DNA from 2 places in the Paracoccus methylovorus genome. Region 1 is predicted to be linked to the other one. Evidence: riboswitches for the same ligand, from Rfam matches in the RefSeq annotation. Region 1 holds a riboswitch; the other holds the start of a gene.
The links. A riboswitch is a leader RNA that binds a small molecule or an ion and turns the genes downstream of it on or off. The one in region 1 is predicted to bind cobalamin.
Positions count from the first base shown of each region.

Region 2: another riboswitch for cobalamin. It lies ahead of JWJ88_RS19975 (ribonucleoside triphosphate reductase); the one in region 1 lies ahead of JWJ88_RS01340 (CbtB domain-containing protein).

Region 1 is NZ_CP070368.1:269,451-277,200, forward strand. Features, by position in the region: gene JWJ88_RS01325 (DUF1801 domain-containing protein) at 1-99, shown strand, start outside; gene JWJ88_RS01330 (hypothetical protein) at 127-660, opposite strand; gene JWJ88_RS01335 (CbtA family protein) at 735-1,433, opposite strand; gene JWJ88_RS01340 (CbtB domain-containing protein) at 1,435-1,611, opposite strand; cobalamin riboswitch at 1,649-1,856, opposite strand; gene JWJ88_RS01345 (endonuclease/exonuclease/phosphatase family protein) at 1,902-2,954, opposite strand; gene leuD (3-isopropylmalate dehydratase small subunit) at 2,945-3,550, opposite strand; gene JWJ88_RS01355 (hypothetical protein) at 3,643-4,224, shown strand; gene leuC (3-isopropylmalate dehydratase large subunit) at 4,242-5,678, opposite strand; gene JWJ88_RS01365 (hypothetical protein) at 5,973-6,206, shown strand; gene rsfS (ribosome silencing factor) at 6,309-6,737, shown strand; gene rlmH (23S rRNA (pseudouridine(1915)-N(3))-methyltransferase RlmH) at 6,741-7,208, shown strand; gene JWJ88_RS01380 (hypothetical protein) at 7,319-7,750, shown strand, end outside.
Region 2 is NZ_CP070371.1:1,380,261-1,388,010, reverse strand. Features, by position in the region: gene JWJ88_RS19985 (zinc-binding dehydrogenase) at 1-1,067, shown strand, start outside; gene JWJ88_RS19980 (winged helix-turn-helix domain-containing protein) at 1,096-2,295, opposite strand; cobalamin riboswitch at 2,463-2,675, shown strand; gene JWJ88_RS19975 (ribonucleoside triphosphate reductase) at 2,896-4,662, shown strand; gene nrdD (anaerobic ribonucleoside-triphosphate reductase) at 4,679-4,861, shown strand; gene JWJ88_RS19965 (anaerobic ribonucleoside-triphosphate reductase activating protein) at 4,854-5,504, shown strand; gene JWJ88_RS19960 (TOBE domain-containing protein) at 5,563-5,772, shown strand; gene selA (L-seryl-tRNA(Sec) selenium transferase) at 5,847-7,244, shown strand; gene JWJ88_RS19950 (LysR family transcriptional regulator) at 7,225-7,750, opposite strand, start outside.

The sequences.
Region 1 (7,750 bases):
GAGGTGCGCTACCTGCACATCCCCGAAGGGCCGTTCGACGAGGAGCAATTTGCCGATTGGGTCCGGCAGGCCAGCCAATTGCCCGGCGAAAAGATGTAGGCGGACGCGGCGGTTGGCCGGCCTATTTCAGGGCGTCGCGCATATGGCCGGGTCGGGCAGACCCTCGGCCTCGGCGCGGATGGTGACGGGGCGTTCGGGCACGGTCAGGCCAACGGCAAGCGGCTGGCCCGCCACGGTCAGCGGGCGGTGGTCGTTCGAGGTCAGTTCGACCAGCAGCCGATCTTGGGGAGCAAGCGCGTCGAGGTGATGGGCCGGGCCATAGAGCCGGGCGACCTTGGTGCCGTTGAGGTAAAGATGCGCGTGGCCTTCGCCCATGCGGGCGGAAAGTCCCGCATGTTCGGGGGCAAAGCCAAAGCCCTGCGCCTGAATGAACAGGTTCCAGCCCGAAACGCTGTCAGGCTCCAGCCGGGCCGAGATGGTGGCGCTGCCGGGCGGCAGGTCGATGGGCGGGCCGTGGTCATGGGTCATGCCCTGTGCGCTGTGCCCATGCCCGCCATGATCGTGGCCGTCCAGCGTGATGCCATTGGCGGCGGCGATGACAAAGCCCATGCCGCCGCCGAAGATCAGGCCGATCAGCAGCATCGGGATCGAGCGGTCCATGACGTTCCCCGGTTCGGTTCTGGAAAAGGCCGGGCGCGCAACACCACGCCCCCGGCCAGCCGTACCTGCCCTGATCAGGCGGTTTGCGGCAGGGGTGCGTTCTGGCCTTCGCGTTGCCAGAACCAGCCGCCCAGCAGGCCAAGCAACACCCAGGCCATCGCCCCGGCACCCAGCGCGCGACCGGCGAATTCGGCCGAAAGCTCGGGCGGGACCGGACCGATATAGGCGTCGGGCTGCGGCGCGCCGATCAGATGCGGCGCAAGGATCAGCACGAGCGCCGCCCCCCAGGCCGCCCAGCCCTTGCCAAAGGCGATCAGCCACAGCGCCAGCCCTGTCGCCAGCGCGGTGCCCAGCCACCAGATGGCACGGATCTCGACATGGGCGGCGCCGACGCCCGGCACCTCGGGGGCAAGGCCGAAGGCGGGGGCAAGCTGCATGGTCAGAAAGCCCGCAAGCCCCCACAGCAGACCCTGCCGCGCCGTGACCGCATTGCCCTGCGATTCGGAAACCGCCATCAGCGCCATCAGCATCAGCCCATAGCCGGCATAGACCATCATGGTGAACAGGACCGACAGCCCGTTGCGGGTCCAGTCGAAGGGCCCAATATCCTGATGCGCGTCGATGACATCGGCGCCGAAGTGAACCAGTTGGCCGGATTCGTAAAGTTCGGCATGAAGCAGTACGGGCTGCACGAAATATAGCTGCAACAGGGCGGCAATCAGCCCCGTTACAGCACCAGCGATCAATCCGCTGGTCAAAATGCGTGAGAACATGTCAGTGGCAGGGAAAGCCGGTGGCGTGACGCACGTCATGGGCGGCGTCATGCAGGGTCTCGGCCTGCACCAGCCCGGCCATGAAGATCAGCCCGAAGCCGATGGCGAAAACGGCGATGGCCGGAAACAGGACCGAGGCCCGGCTGACGCCGGTTGCGGTCATTGGTTTTGCGGTCATTTGCGACCCTTTCCTGTAGTCGTCCAACCCGACGACGTTGTGGTTTCACGCATCGGCAGGTCTCCTGGCTCACGGGTCACGGCAGACGCCCGCCTTCCCGGCCCAATATGATGGCCAGTGGCGTGATGGGCGTCCGCTCTCCGTCTACAGTCGCGGGGGCGGCTGCGGATTGGGCCCCGGATATCCAAGGCCGCACCGCATTCCCTTTTGGCCCCGTATGGGGCACCGATACACGGGCATATTACCCGTGATGCTGCACCTGCGGCAAGCGGAATCAGGGACGGGGAGAATCAGGGGCCGGGGGGCCAGTCCAGATCGACCCAGACCAGCCGATGCGCTGATGCGGTCAGCGCAGCATCGGCCAGCAGCCCCTCGGCTGGCCAGAACACCCCCGCATCCAGCACCGTCAGCGGCTTTGCGGGCAGGACGTAATCAACGCGCAGATTGCCCGGCGGCCTGTCGTCGGGCCAGTCGCCGGTATCAAGGCCCGGATCGCCCCTGTGGCTGTCGTTGACGCCGCCTTTTGCCGCGGCCCCGCCGGCGCTGCGAGGCAGGGGATCGGTGACATGATCCATGATTCGGGCCAGCGCCTCGGGGCGGCCCTCGCTGTCCATGGGGTCCAGGTTCAGGTTCCCCGCCAGCACGAAGGGCCCCTCGGGCAAGTGATGCAGCCAGAACGCCAGTTCGTCATGGTTGCGCCGCCCGTTCAGATCCTCGGGGCCGTCGAAGACCGGAGGCGTCGCAGACATGGCCAGCAGGTGCAGCGGCTCGTTCCCGACCGCGATCACGGCGTCCCAATGCGCGGTCGAGGACAGGCGGCGGACCGCTGCGACCTTTTCGGGCAAAGGCGGCATCAGGTGGCCGGGCAGGTCGCGCCACAGGGCATCCGTGTAATCCGTGACCGGCCCGATCGGATGGCGCGACAGGATCGCCATCCCGCCCTGCCCGGAAAAGCTGCCGAACCCTTGCGCGTCGTCCGCCGTGGCAAGCCGGCCGTCGTCATTCAGGTCCAGCCCGGTCGCCATCCCGGAATTCGGGCGGGCAGCGAAGCGGTGCGGATAATCCAGCCCCGCCCGCGCCAGCTTTGTGGCAAAGGCCTCTAACGCGCGCCCCTCAAGATCCCAGTCGAAATCGGTCAGCAGCAGGATATCGGGCCGGGTTTCGGCAATGACCTGCACCGCTGCCTCGATCTGCTTGTCCTCGCGGCCAAGGTCTCGCAACAAAAGCCCCGGCCCGTCGCGAGACAGGTCGGGGCTGTAACTTGCGATCCGCAGGGGATCGGCGCTGGCGGCAAATCCCAAGGCGGCGACCAGCGCCGCCCCGGCAAAGGCCCTTACACCCAAGGCCGGCTCTGGGTCATCTGCGCCTCATAGGTGTCGATGGCCGAGGCTTTTTCCATGGTCAGGCCGATATCGTCCAGCCCGTTCAGCAGGCAGTGACGGCGGAAGCTGTCCAGTTCGAACGGGAAGCTTTGCCCATCCGAGGTGGTCACGGTCAGGTTTTCCAGATCGACGGTGATGCGGGCGTTGGCGCCCTTTTTCGCATCTTCCATCAGCACGTCCACGACCTCTTTCGGCATCATGATGGGCAGGATGCCGTTCTTGAAGCAGTTGTTGTAAAAGATGTCCGCGAAACTGGTCGAGATCACGCAGCGGATGCCGAAATCCAGCAGCGCCCAGGGCGCATGTTCGCGCGACGATCCGCAGCCGAAGTTGTCACCGGCGACAATGATCTGCGAATCGCGATAGGCTGGCTGGTTCAGCACGAAATCGGGGATCTCGGAACCATCGGGGTTATAGCGCATCTCGTCGAACAGGTTTTTCCCCAGACCCGAGCGATGGATCGTCTTCAGGAACTGTTTCGGGATGATCATGTCGGTGTCGATGTTGACCAGCGGCATGGGGGCCGCGATGCCGGTCAGGGTGGTGAACTTGTCCATATCTTGATCCTCGCAGAATTGACTTGGGGCGCACGTCCCCGTTAACCGAGACCCATCCGGCGCGCTGCGCCCCAAGAATACGGGTTTCGCTGATGTTTTTTGGGTTTTCCAGCTTCTCGGCCCTGCGGGCCTGTATCGCGCACGACTGGACGCCGACCATTGGCGACCCCGAGATCACCGGCTGGCTGACGGTGCTGTCCTATCTGATCTGCCTGCTTCTGGCGCTGAGGGTCCTGTTCCGCCGTCCGGCCGGAGCGGCGCGGGGGTTGTGGCTGACCATTGCCGTGCTGATGGCGTTTCTGGCGGTGAACAAGCAACTGGACCTGCAAACCGCGCTGACCGCCACCGGACGCTGCATGGCTCGCGCGCAGGGCTGGTATGACAACCGTCGCCTGGTGCAGTTGGCCTTCATTGCCGGGCTGGTGCTGGGGGTGGTGATCACGCTTGTCTGGGCGACGAAAATCCTGCGCGGGCACATGCGCCGCAACGGCCTCGCCCTGCTGGGGCTGGCCGTGTTGTGCGGTTTCGTGCTGGTGCGCGCGGTGGGCTTTCATCATGTGGACATGCTCATCAGCGCGGATTTCGCGAACGTCGGATACAATTTCTGGTTCGAGAACGCCGGGCTGCTGTTGATTGCGATCAATGCCGTCGTGCTTTTGCGGCGGGGCCGCTAGGACCCCGCCCAAAGCCGTCAGACGGTTTCCGCCAGAAGCTCGCGCACATCGGTCAGGTGGCCCTTGATCCCCGCCGCAGCCGCCATGACCGGCGACATCAGGTGGGTGCGGCCACCGCGGCCCATGCGTCCCTCGAAGTTGCGGTTCGAGGTCGCGGCGCAGCGTTCGCCCGGCGAAAGCTGGTCGGGGTTCATGCCCAGGCACATCGAGCAACCGGCCAGACGCCATTCGAAACCGGCGTCGGTAAAGACCTTGTCCAGCCCCTCCTCCTCGGCTTGCAGGCGCACGAGGCCCGAGCCGGGAACGACCATGCCGCGCACGCCCGGCGCCAGCTTGTGACCCCGCAGGATCGAGGCCGCGGCGCGCAGATCCTCGATCCGGCCGTTGGTGCACGAGCCGATGAAGACCGCGTCGATCTTGATCTCGTTCAGTGGCGTGCCCGGCTGCAGGCCCATATAGTCCAGGCTGCGGCGCGCGGCCTCCACCTTGCCACCTTCGAAATCCTCGGGGGCGGGGACCTTGTCGGTGATTGCCAGCACGTCCTCGGGCGAGGTGCCCCAGGTCACGACCGGGGCGATGTCCTCGCCGCGGATGGTGACGACCTTGTCCCAATGCGCGCCCTCGTCGCTGAACAGCGTCTTCCACCAGGTCACGGCGGCTTCCCAGGCGGCGCCTTTCGGGGCATGCGGGCGGCCCATGCAATATGCAAAGGTCTTTTCGTCGGGCGCGATCAGGCCGGCGCGGGCGCCGCCTTCGATCGCCATGTTGCACACGGTCATGCGGCCTTCCATCGACAGGTCGCGGATCGCTTCGCCGCAATATTCGATGACATAGCCGGTGCCGCCGGCAGTGCCGGTCTTGCCGATCACGGCAAGGGTGATGTCCTTGGCGGTCACACCCGGGCGCAGCTTGCCGGTGATCTCGACCTTCAGGTTCTTGGACTTTTTCTGGATCAGCGTCTGGGTGGCCAGGACATGCTCGACCTCGGAGGTGCCGATGCCATGCGCCAGTGCGCCAAAGGCGCCATGCGTGGCGGTGTGGCTGTCGCCGCACACCACCGTCATGCCGGGCAGGGTCCAGCCTTGTTCCGGGCCGACGATATGCACGATGCCCTGGCGGACATCGCTCATCGGGTAATAGTTCAGCCCGAACTCGCGGGCGTTCTTGTCCAGTTCGGCGACCTGAATGCGGCCCTCGGGGTTTTCGATGCCGTTTACGCGGTCGGCGGTGGTCGGCACGTTGTGGTCCGGCACGGCGATGGTCTGGTCGGGGCGGCGCACCTTGCGTCCGGCCATCCGCAGCCCCTCGAACGCCTGGGGCGAGGTCACCTCGTGCACCAGATGGCGGTCGATATAAAGGATGCAGGTGCCATCCTCGGAACGCTCGACCACATGGGCGTCGAAGATTTTGTCATAGAGGGTGCGGGGCGCGCCCGCATTGGTGTTGCCGGTCATGGCTGTCTCTTTTCTGGAAGACTAGCTGGGAAAGGGCGGAGGGGTGCCGCAGTTCGCGGCGGGACGCGCGCAAGCGTCCGCTGCCGTCAAAGTCGTGCAGTGACGGACAGGCTTTCGCCGTAGAACCGGCCCGGAAGCCGGGCGCGATCATGAATGTCGAAATAGACGAATCCTCGCATGCCAGAAGTAATAGGCCGGATTCACTTCATATTCAATATCGGCACACGGCTCTGTTAATTCCAAGTTGAGAAATGGGCCCTATTTTCGGCGGAAAAGACACGGAAAGGACCCATCATGCTGATTCGCATCATCCTGCGGGCGATCCCCCTGATCTGCGTGGCCGTTTTTGCGCTGGCCGTGCATGTGGCGGACACGCCGCTTAAGCAGGCACGGGCCATGGCGGGTGTCGAAACCTGGCAGTTGAGCTGGGCGGCGGGGCAGGTGCAATGTGCCGATCCTTTGGGGAATTTGCCATATTTTGTCTGTCGGGCAGGGCCTGCGGCCAGAAATCCGCCGCACCTGCATTGAGCGGACGAGATTCCGTGCTACATTGATAAGGCCCCGGCGCCGGGGGAGATCGGCGTGATGACCGGAGGATGAACCCTGTCCAATACCGTCTCGCCGGCTGCTGTGCCGGCTGCGACCACCGCGGAATCGGGGCTGACAAGCGATCAGCTACTGGACCGCATTCTTGCCTCTCTCGACGACGACAAGGCCGAGGATGTCGTGACCATCGACTTGCGCGGTCGTTCGGCCATGGCCGATCACATGGTGATCGCCTCGGGCAGGAACGCGCGTCAGGTGGCCTCGATCGCCGAAAAGCTGGTCGAGCGACTGAAGGAACAGACCGGCCGTCCGGCCCGGATCGAGGGCAAGGAAACCGGCGATTGGGTGCTGATCGATACCGATGACGTGATCGTCCATATCTTCCGCCCCGAGGTGCGCGAATTCTACCAGTTGGAAAAGATGTGGATGCCCGCCGACGCGCTGCGCTCGGCCACGCTTGACCGGCTGCGGGCCGAACATGCGGCCGACGAGGCCCGCAAGCCCCAGATCTGACCCATGCGCATGGTCATTGCCGCGGTCGGGCGGCTGCGGCAGGGCCCCGAGGCGAAACTGATCGCCGATTATCTGGACCGCCACGCCAAGGCGGCCCGGGCCCTCGGCCTGCCCGCCGTGACGCTGACCGAGGTTGAGGACAGGCGCGGCGGCGGTATGATGGCCGAGGCGGCGCTGCTGGCCAAGGCGATCCCGGACGGTGCCGCGCTGGTGGTGCTGGATGAGCGTGGCCAGATGGCCAGTTCCCCGGAATTCGCAGCACGTATCGCCGACTGGCGCGATCAGGCGCGCGACGTTGCCTTTGTGATCGGCGGCGCGGACGGCATTGACCCCAGTCTGCGCGACCGGGCCGATCTTGCCATCAGCTTTGGCCGCATGGTCTGGCCGCATATGCTGGTGCGCGTCATGCTGGCCGAACAGATCTATCGCGCGACGACGATTCTGGCTGGCAGTCCCTATCACCGGGAATGAACCCATTAAAATGGTTAGAATTTTAGGAAAAAGCCCGGCAAGGAATCGGTGAAAGCCCGATTTCATCCGCTACGCTGGACCCGTCCAGATCACGAACCGTCGGGTGCGTCATGATTCCAACTGTCAACCAGACCCCGGGCCGTGCCGGCCCTGCCGCCACGCAGACGGCCGAAGTTATCAGTTCTGCTGTGACACGTGCCCAGCCCGAGGTGCCTCCGGTCGCGGAAACCGCCGTAGTGGACAGGGATATGCTTCCTGACCGCTGGGGCACCGGTCGACGGGACGGAACGTCCACGACTTCGCAGCAGGATCCGCATTCCACGACCGAGGAGATCGAGGCGCCACTGGATCGCGCCCTGTTTCAAGCCAAGGTGATCGCGCTCCTGACCGAAGTCTATGGCGATGACGCATGTTTTCAGCGCGCGCTGAAACTGGGGACCGTCACTGTCCGCGCCATCGAGGACCAGCCCGCGCCCGAGATGCGGCCCGAATTGTCACATGCGATCTATTGCCATGGTGCGGCCCAAGCGCATGAGCCATCG
Region 2 (7,750 bases), on a different replicon from region 1:
ACTGGCCCGTTCCCCGTCCCGCGCCGGGCGAGGTGCTGGTGCGCATCACCGGCTGCGCCAAGAACAACACCGACCGCAAGGTGCGCGAAGGGCTGTATTCCACCGCCGATAATGGGGCCGTGACCTCGTTCGCCATGGCTGGGGACACGTTGACCTTTCCGCGCATTCAGGGTGCGGATGTGGTCGGGCAAGTCGTCGGCGTGGGCGAAGGTGTCTCTTCCGCAAGGATCGGTGAAAGGGGGCTTCTGGATTTCAATATCTATCCCGATGCCCGCCCCGATCTGAATCTGGCGCCGGATTATTTCGGCCATGGCGCCGATGGCGGCTTTGCGGAATATGGCTGCTTCCCTTCGGACCAGTTCCACGCCGTTGCCGATCCGGCGCTGGGCGATGCCGAACTGGCGACGCTGGGGATGTGTTCGTGGCAGACCGGCTATCGCATGATGACCTCGGCCGGGGTCCGCGAGGGAGAGCACATTCTGGTCACCGGCGCATCGGGCGGGGTCGGGACCGCGCTTTTGCAGCTTTGCCGGGTCGTCGGCGCGATACCCCATGCCATCGCCAGTTCCGGCAAGGCCGAGGCACTGCTTGCGCTGGGTGCGGAATCGGTGATCGACCGCAACGGGGTTAGCGATTGGTCCGCCACCATCGACAAGGCGACGGGCGGGGCAATGATCGACGCGGTGATGGATCTGGTCGGCGGGGACATGACCGTCCCCCTGATCCAGGCCATGTGCCGCGACATGCGCAGCAGGAAGACATTGCCCCGCCTGTCCATCGCGGGGGCCAGCGCCGGCAACGTGACCTCGCTGCCCTGGACGCTGATCTACCTGAATCAGGTCAGGATCTTTGGCGTCTCGCACGGCACCCGCAACGAGGCGCGGCAGTTGATCGACTGGATCCGGGCAGGTCGGCTGAAACCGGTGCTGGCCGGGATCATGCCCCTGTCCCGGCTGCACGAGGCAGAGCGTATCTTTGTCGAACGCGGCGGCGATTTCGTCGGAAAGCTGGTCGTCGTCCCGGACCGGATCATTGCCGAGCAGGGGCTGAAAGTCATGGACGGATAGCAACAGGGCCGGGATCAGCAAAGGGTATTCAGGTGCCGCGCAGCCAGTCCGGCGCGTTGCGGATTTCGTCCACGCCGGCCAGCGGTGCGATGCGCTGAAGTTCGGTTTCCAGCGCGGCAAGGCGGACTTGGCCCATGCGCACGCCCGGCTCGGGCCAGAAGGCGCGGATGGCCAGTGCGCCGTCCTCGCGTTTGGCGTCCAGCCGGCCGATCAGCCGGTCGCCCTGCATGACCGGAAATACGTAATAGCCGTATTGCCGTTTTGGCGCGGGCACGAAAATCTCGATGCGATAGCGGAAACCGAACAACCGCTCGGCCCGTGCGCGGTCGCGCAACGCCGGGTCGAAGGGCGAAAGCAGGCGGACCCGGGACGAGGGCTCGGGCAGAGAGGGGGCAAGGTCCGGCACCTCTGGGCGGCAATAGCTGCGCCGGAGCTGCCCATCGACCGTTTCCACGTCGATTTCGATGATCCGTCCCGCTGCTAGCGCCTCGGCGCACCACAATTTCGCCTCGTCCCGGCTGGCGATTTCAAAAAAGGCCGCCAGCTCGCCGCTGGTGGCAAAGCCCAGCCGCTCCAGCGCCGCCATCATCGCCCAGTCGACGATCTCGGCATCGTCCAGCCGGGTGTTCAGATGCTCGGCCGGAATGACGCGTTCGGCCAGATCATAGACCTTGCGAAAGCCTGCCCGGTGTCGGATCGCCAGCCTGCCCGAACGCCACAGATATTCCAGTGCGGTCTTGGACGGATGCCAGTCCCACCAGCCGCCCGAGCCCTTGGGCTCGTCCCCGCCCAGATCCGACGAACTGGCCGGGCCGTGGTCGGCGATGTGGCGCAGCACTGTGTCGAATTCCGCGTCCCAGCCCTCGCGCCGCCATTTCGGCCAGCGGCGCTGCATATGCGCCTCGTCCCGGGCGAACTTCAGCCGCCACATCGGGTAAAAGCGCATCGGGATGACGGCGGCGTCATGGGTCCAATGCTCGAATGCGGCGCGGTGGTTGGCGATCAGGCTGTCCAGCGCCGGCGGCCGGTATTGGCCGCGACGCGACCACAGGATCAGGTCATGCGACCGCGCCAGAGTGTTGACGCTGTCCACCTGCACAAAGCCCAGATCCTCCAGCACGCCGGACAGATCCGCGCCCTTGCCCGGCCCCCGGCCCGGCCTGAGCAGCAGATGCCGGTCCAGAAACAGCCGGCGCGCATCGCGGTTTTTCAGCAAGGGGCGGGTCATCGTGAAAGCCTGTCTTTGGCCTTGGCGAGACTGTCATAACCATTCGGGACAAAAAATAGCCAATCGGTTTCTGGTCCCATGGCGGTTGCCCTTGTGCTTCTTTTACCCGCCATGCGCGAAATGTCGCACCTGACCTACAATATCTTGACGAATTTATCGGTTTAGTCGCTAAATATGGGCGTCACGGTTCTTTCGGGTCGATCCAACCCGAAAGCCAAGAGGGAAGCCGGTGCGCCTTTCGGGGCAAGGCCGGCGCTGCCCCCGCAACTGTAAGCAGCGAGCCTGCGCCGGATCATGCCACTGGTGCCGCAAGGCATTGGGAAGGCCGGCAAGGGCAGCGACCTGCGAGCCAGGAGACCTGCCGCGACGACGAAGATGAACCACGGACGGGGTGTCCGGCGGTGCGTTTGGCGATGCGGCCTTGTCGGCCCATGGCCCAAAGCGTCCGTGCCTGCCCCGTCCACAGCACCACGGGGAACAGATGCGGGCAGTATTCATAACCAGTCTTGTCAAAGCCGGGGCGATCCCCCCAAGCGCGGCAAGTGGCAGGCGCGCCAGCGCCGTCCTTGGCCGGAACCGGGCAACGGGGGTGGCCTGCTGATGTCGGCGCCCATCGCACCCGCGCCTGAAACCGCACAGCCCGGCCATGTCTTGGAACGGCGTGACGTCGCCGTCGATGTGGCCTCGTCGGTCAACGAATATCTCGACCGCGCCGATTGGCGGGTGAATGCCAATGCCAATCAGGACTATTCGCTGGGCGGGCTGATCCTGAACGTCTCGGGCAAGGTGATCGCCAATTACTGGCTGTCGCATGTCTATTCGCCCGCAGTCGGTCACGCGCACCGGCAGGGCGATCTGCATATCCACGACCTTGACATGCTGGCGGGCTATTGCGCCGGCTGGTCGCTGCGCACGCTGCTGACCGAAGGGTTCAATGGTGTCCCCGGCAAGGTCGAAGCCGGCCCGCCCAAACGCCTGTCCAGCGCCATTGGCCAGATCGTGAACTTTCTGGGCACCTTGCAGAACGAATGGGCCGGGGCGCAGGCCTTCAGTTCGTTCGATACCTATATGGCGCCCTTCATCCGCAAGGACGGGCTGGGTTACGCCGAGGTGCGGCAAGGGATGCAGGAACTGATCTTCAACCTCAACGTGCCCTCGCGCTGGGGCACGCAGACCCCGTTCACCAACCTGACCTTTGACTGGGTCTGCCCCGAGGACCTGCGCGACGACGTGCCGATCATCGGCGGCCAGCCGATGGATTTCACCTATGGCGAGTTGCAGGCTGAAATGGACATGATCAACCGCGCCTATATCGAGGTGATGACGCGCGGCGATGAAAAGGGCAGGGTGTTCACCTTCCCGATCCCGACCTACAACATCACCCCGGATTTCCCGTGGGAAAGCGAAAATGCCGTGCGGCTGTTCGAGATGACGGCGAAATACGGCCTGCCCTATTTCCAGAACTTCCTGAACTCGGACCTCAAGCCAAACATGGTGCGCTCTATGTGCTGCCGGTTGCAACTGGACCTGACCGAGCTGCTCAAGCGTGGCAACGGGCTGTTCGGCAGCGCCGAGCAGACAGGATCGCTGGGCGTCGTTACCGTCAACTGCGCGCGGCTGGGCCATCTGTACAAGGGCGACGAGGCGGGGTTGCTTCGGCGGCTGGATCAGTTGCTGGAGCTTGGCCGCGACAGTCTGGAAATCAAGCGCGGCGTGATCCAGCGACTGATGGACGACGGGCTGTTTCCCTATAGCCGGCGCTATCTTGGAACGTTGCGCAACCATTTCTCGACGCTGGGTGTGAACGGCATCAACGAGATGATCCGCAATTTCACCGATGATGCGCATGACATCACCTCGGAATGGGGTCATGCCTTTGCGCTGCGGTTTCTGGATCATGTGCGGGCGCGCATCACCGCCTTTCAGGAAGAAACCGGGCATCTCTACAACCTGGAAGCCACGCCGGCGGAAGGCACCACCTATCGCTTCGCCAAGGAGGATAAAAAACGCTTCCCCGACATCCTTCAGGCCGGGACCGGGCACGAGCCCTATTACACCAACTCCAGCCAGCTTCCGGTCGGCTTTACCGACGATCCTTTCGAGGCGCTGGAGCGGCAAGAGGCGCTGCAACGCAAATATACCGGCGGCACGGTGCTGCATCTTTACATGGGCACGCAGCTTTCCTCGGCCGATACATGCCGCAAGCTGGTGCGCCGGGCGCTGGAGAATTTCGGCCTGCCCTATATCACCATCACCCCGACATTCTCGGTCTGTCCCAAACACGGCTACATCGCGGGCGAACACCAGTTCTGCCCGCGCTGCGACGAGGAACTGCTCGTGAAAAAGCGGCAAGCCGCCGCGCATTGATTATCAGGAGAAAACCATGTTCGATATTCAGAAAACCAAGCCCGAAGAGATCCTGCTGGCCGACGAGGAACGCCAGCCCTGCGAGATCTGGACCCGCGTGATGGGCTATCACCGCCCCATGTCCTCGTTCAACCGGGGCAAGAAGGGCGAATTCCGCGAGAGGGTGTATTTCAGCGAAACGCAGGCCGATCTTGGCTGAAATCCGCATCGGCGGCCTGCAACGCCTGTCTACCTGCGACTGGCCGGGTCAGTTGGTCGCCACCCTTTTCCTGCAGGGGTGCCCGTGGGATTGCCCCTATTGCCATAACCCGCACCTGATCCCGCCCGAGGCCGAAACCGGGGTGGATTGGGCTGAGGTGATGGCGTTTCTGATGACAAGGCGCGGCCTGCTGGACGGGGTGGTGTTTTCCGGCGGAGAGCCTACGCTTCAACGCGGCTTGCCGCAGGCGATGCAGGCGGTTCGTGCCTTGGGGTTCAGGGTCGGTTTGCATACCGGCGGTCCCTATCCCGCCCGGTTGGCTGCGGTGCTGCCGCTTTGCGATTGGGTGGGCTTTGACGTGAAGGCGCCGTTTTCCGATTACCGCCGCGTGACCGGGGCGGCAGGCAGTGGCGTGAAGGCGCGGGAAAGCCTGCTGCTGCTGCTGGGCAGCGGCGTGGATTACCAGGTCCGCACGACGGTCGATCCAGAATTGATCGACGATGCGGCACTGGCGCGCATGTCTGCCGAACTTGCGCAGCTTGGCGTGGCTGCCCATGTCCTGCAAACCTGTCGCACCGCCGGGACGCGACGGAATCGCCCGGTGCATGTTGCGGATCGAGGGGCCGGCCGCAACCGCGCTTGACCGATACACATGCCGCAGGCGACATTCGTTCCATGCGATCCATTACAGGAGATTTGCCATGCGACTGAGTGCAAGAAACGTGCTGGCCGGAACGGTTACGGAAATCGTCAAGGGCGCCGTGACCAGCCATGTCCGTATAGATATCGGCGGAACAATCGTGACCGCCTCGATCACCAATACGGCGGTCGAGGAACTTGGCCTGAAGGAAGGCGACCGTGCCTCGGCGGTGATCAAGGCCTCCGACGTGATGATCGGCGTGGACGACTAACTCGATAATCGGGCCGCGTTGCATGTTCAACGCGGCCCGCCTTGACGACAATTCCTTGCCAGACCGAAAGAGCCATGGATCCTCGCAGCACCCTTCCCTCGATCGACAAGCTTTTGCGCCAGACCGAGGCGCAGGAACTGATCGTGCGTCACGGGCGCGACAATGTGGTCGGGATGCTGCGCAACCTGTTGCAGGACCGGCGTCAGGCGGCGGGCCGTGGCGACGCGGCGGCGGGTCAAGGGGTGCTGGAGGAATGCGCGGACCGGCTGGCAGCGCGGGCCAGCCCCTCGTTGCGGCCGGTGCTGAACCTGACCGGGACGGTCAACCACACTAATCTGGGCCGTGCGCTGTTGTCGCGGCGCGCTGCCGATGCGGCGTTTCAGGCCATGATCAGCGCGACCAATCTGGAATACGACCTTGATCGTGGCACGCGGGGCAACCGCGACAGCCACGTCGAGGCGCTGATTTGCCGGCTGACCGGTGCCGAGGCTGCGACGGTCGTGAACAACAACGCCGCCGCCGTGATGCTGATGCTGAACACGTTGGCGGCCGGGCGCGAGGTGGTGGTTTCACGCGGCGAACTGGTCGAAATCGGCGGCGCCTTCCGGGTGCCGGATGTGATGAGCGGGGCCGGCTGTCGCTTGCACGAGGTCGGCACCACCAATCGCACCCATCTGCGCGACTTTGCCAATGCGGTGAACGAAGACACCGCCGCCCTGATGAAGGTCCACGCCAGCAATTACTCGATCCAGGGCTTTACCTCCGAGGTGCCGCAGGCCGATCTGGCGGCGCTGGCGCGGCGTCACGGCATTCCGTTCCTGATCGATCTGGGCAGCGGCTCGCTGATCGACCTTGACGCCTTTGGCCTGCCACCCGAGCCAACGGCGCGACAGGCGATCCGGGACGGGGCAGATGCGGTGACCTTCAGCGGGGACAAGCTGCTTGGCGGACCGCAATGCGGCATCATCGCCGGCTCGCGTGCGCTGGTGGACCGGATGCGGGCCAATCCGCTGAAACGCGCCCTGCGGGTGGACAAGATCATTCTGGCCGCGCTGGCAGAGACGCTGCAAAGCCACGACGACCCCCAGCGCGCAAGGGCCGAGATCCCGACGCTGCGCCTGCTGACGCGGCCGCGGGATGAAATCCGGGCGCTGGCCCAGCGGCTTTGCCCGCAGGTTCAGACGGCACTGTCGGGTCTGGCCAATGTTCAGGTCATCGATTGCTCCAGCCAGATCGGCAGCGGTGCGCAACCGGTGGATCTGTTGCCAAGCGCGGGTCTGGCCTTTGCCGAAACCGGCGCTGTGTCGGTTTCGCGTATCGCGCAGGCGTTCCGCGATCTGCCGCTGCCGGTGATCGGCCGGGTGCATAAGGGGCAGTATCTGCTGGATCTGCGCTGCCTTGAGGACGAAGCGCCGTTCCTGTCCCAGCTTGACCGGCTGGACCTTGCCGGGGCTAACCGGGAAGGCCGCTGATGCGCATGGCGGCAAAGCGTTCGCGCAGCCAGCGCGCCGCCGGTCCGCTGGGGCGCTGCTTGTGCCAGACCAGTTCCAGCGCCACCGGCCAGTCGGCCCCGTCGAATTGCAAGGGCGGCGTCACCAGATCGTCCCGGACCGGAGAGTTGTCGATGATGTGATCGGGCACCAGCGCCCAGCCGATCCCCTGCCGGACCATTTGCAGGATGATCCAGTGGCTTTCGACCCACCAGACCTCGGCCGCCGTGCGCAGTCGCTGTTTTTCGGGCCCCTCGCCGCGCACTGCCACCATCAACTGGCGGTGGCGCTTGAGGTCCTCCCAGTCGATCACCGTGCCGGCCAGCGGGTGGTCTTTGCCGCAAACCAGTTTCAGCGGCACCCAGCCCAGAGTGTGAAAAGCGATCTCGGTCGGCAGCACCTCTTGCCGCCACATCACGCCGATATCCGCCTTGCCGTCCAGCACCAGCCGGCCCACGTCCTCCATCATCGGGAACAGCAGCTCCAGT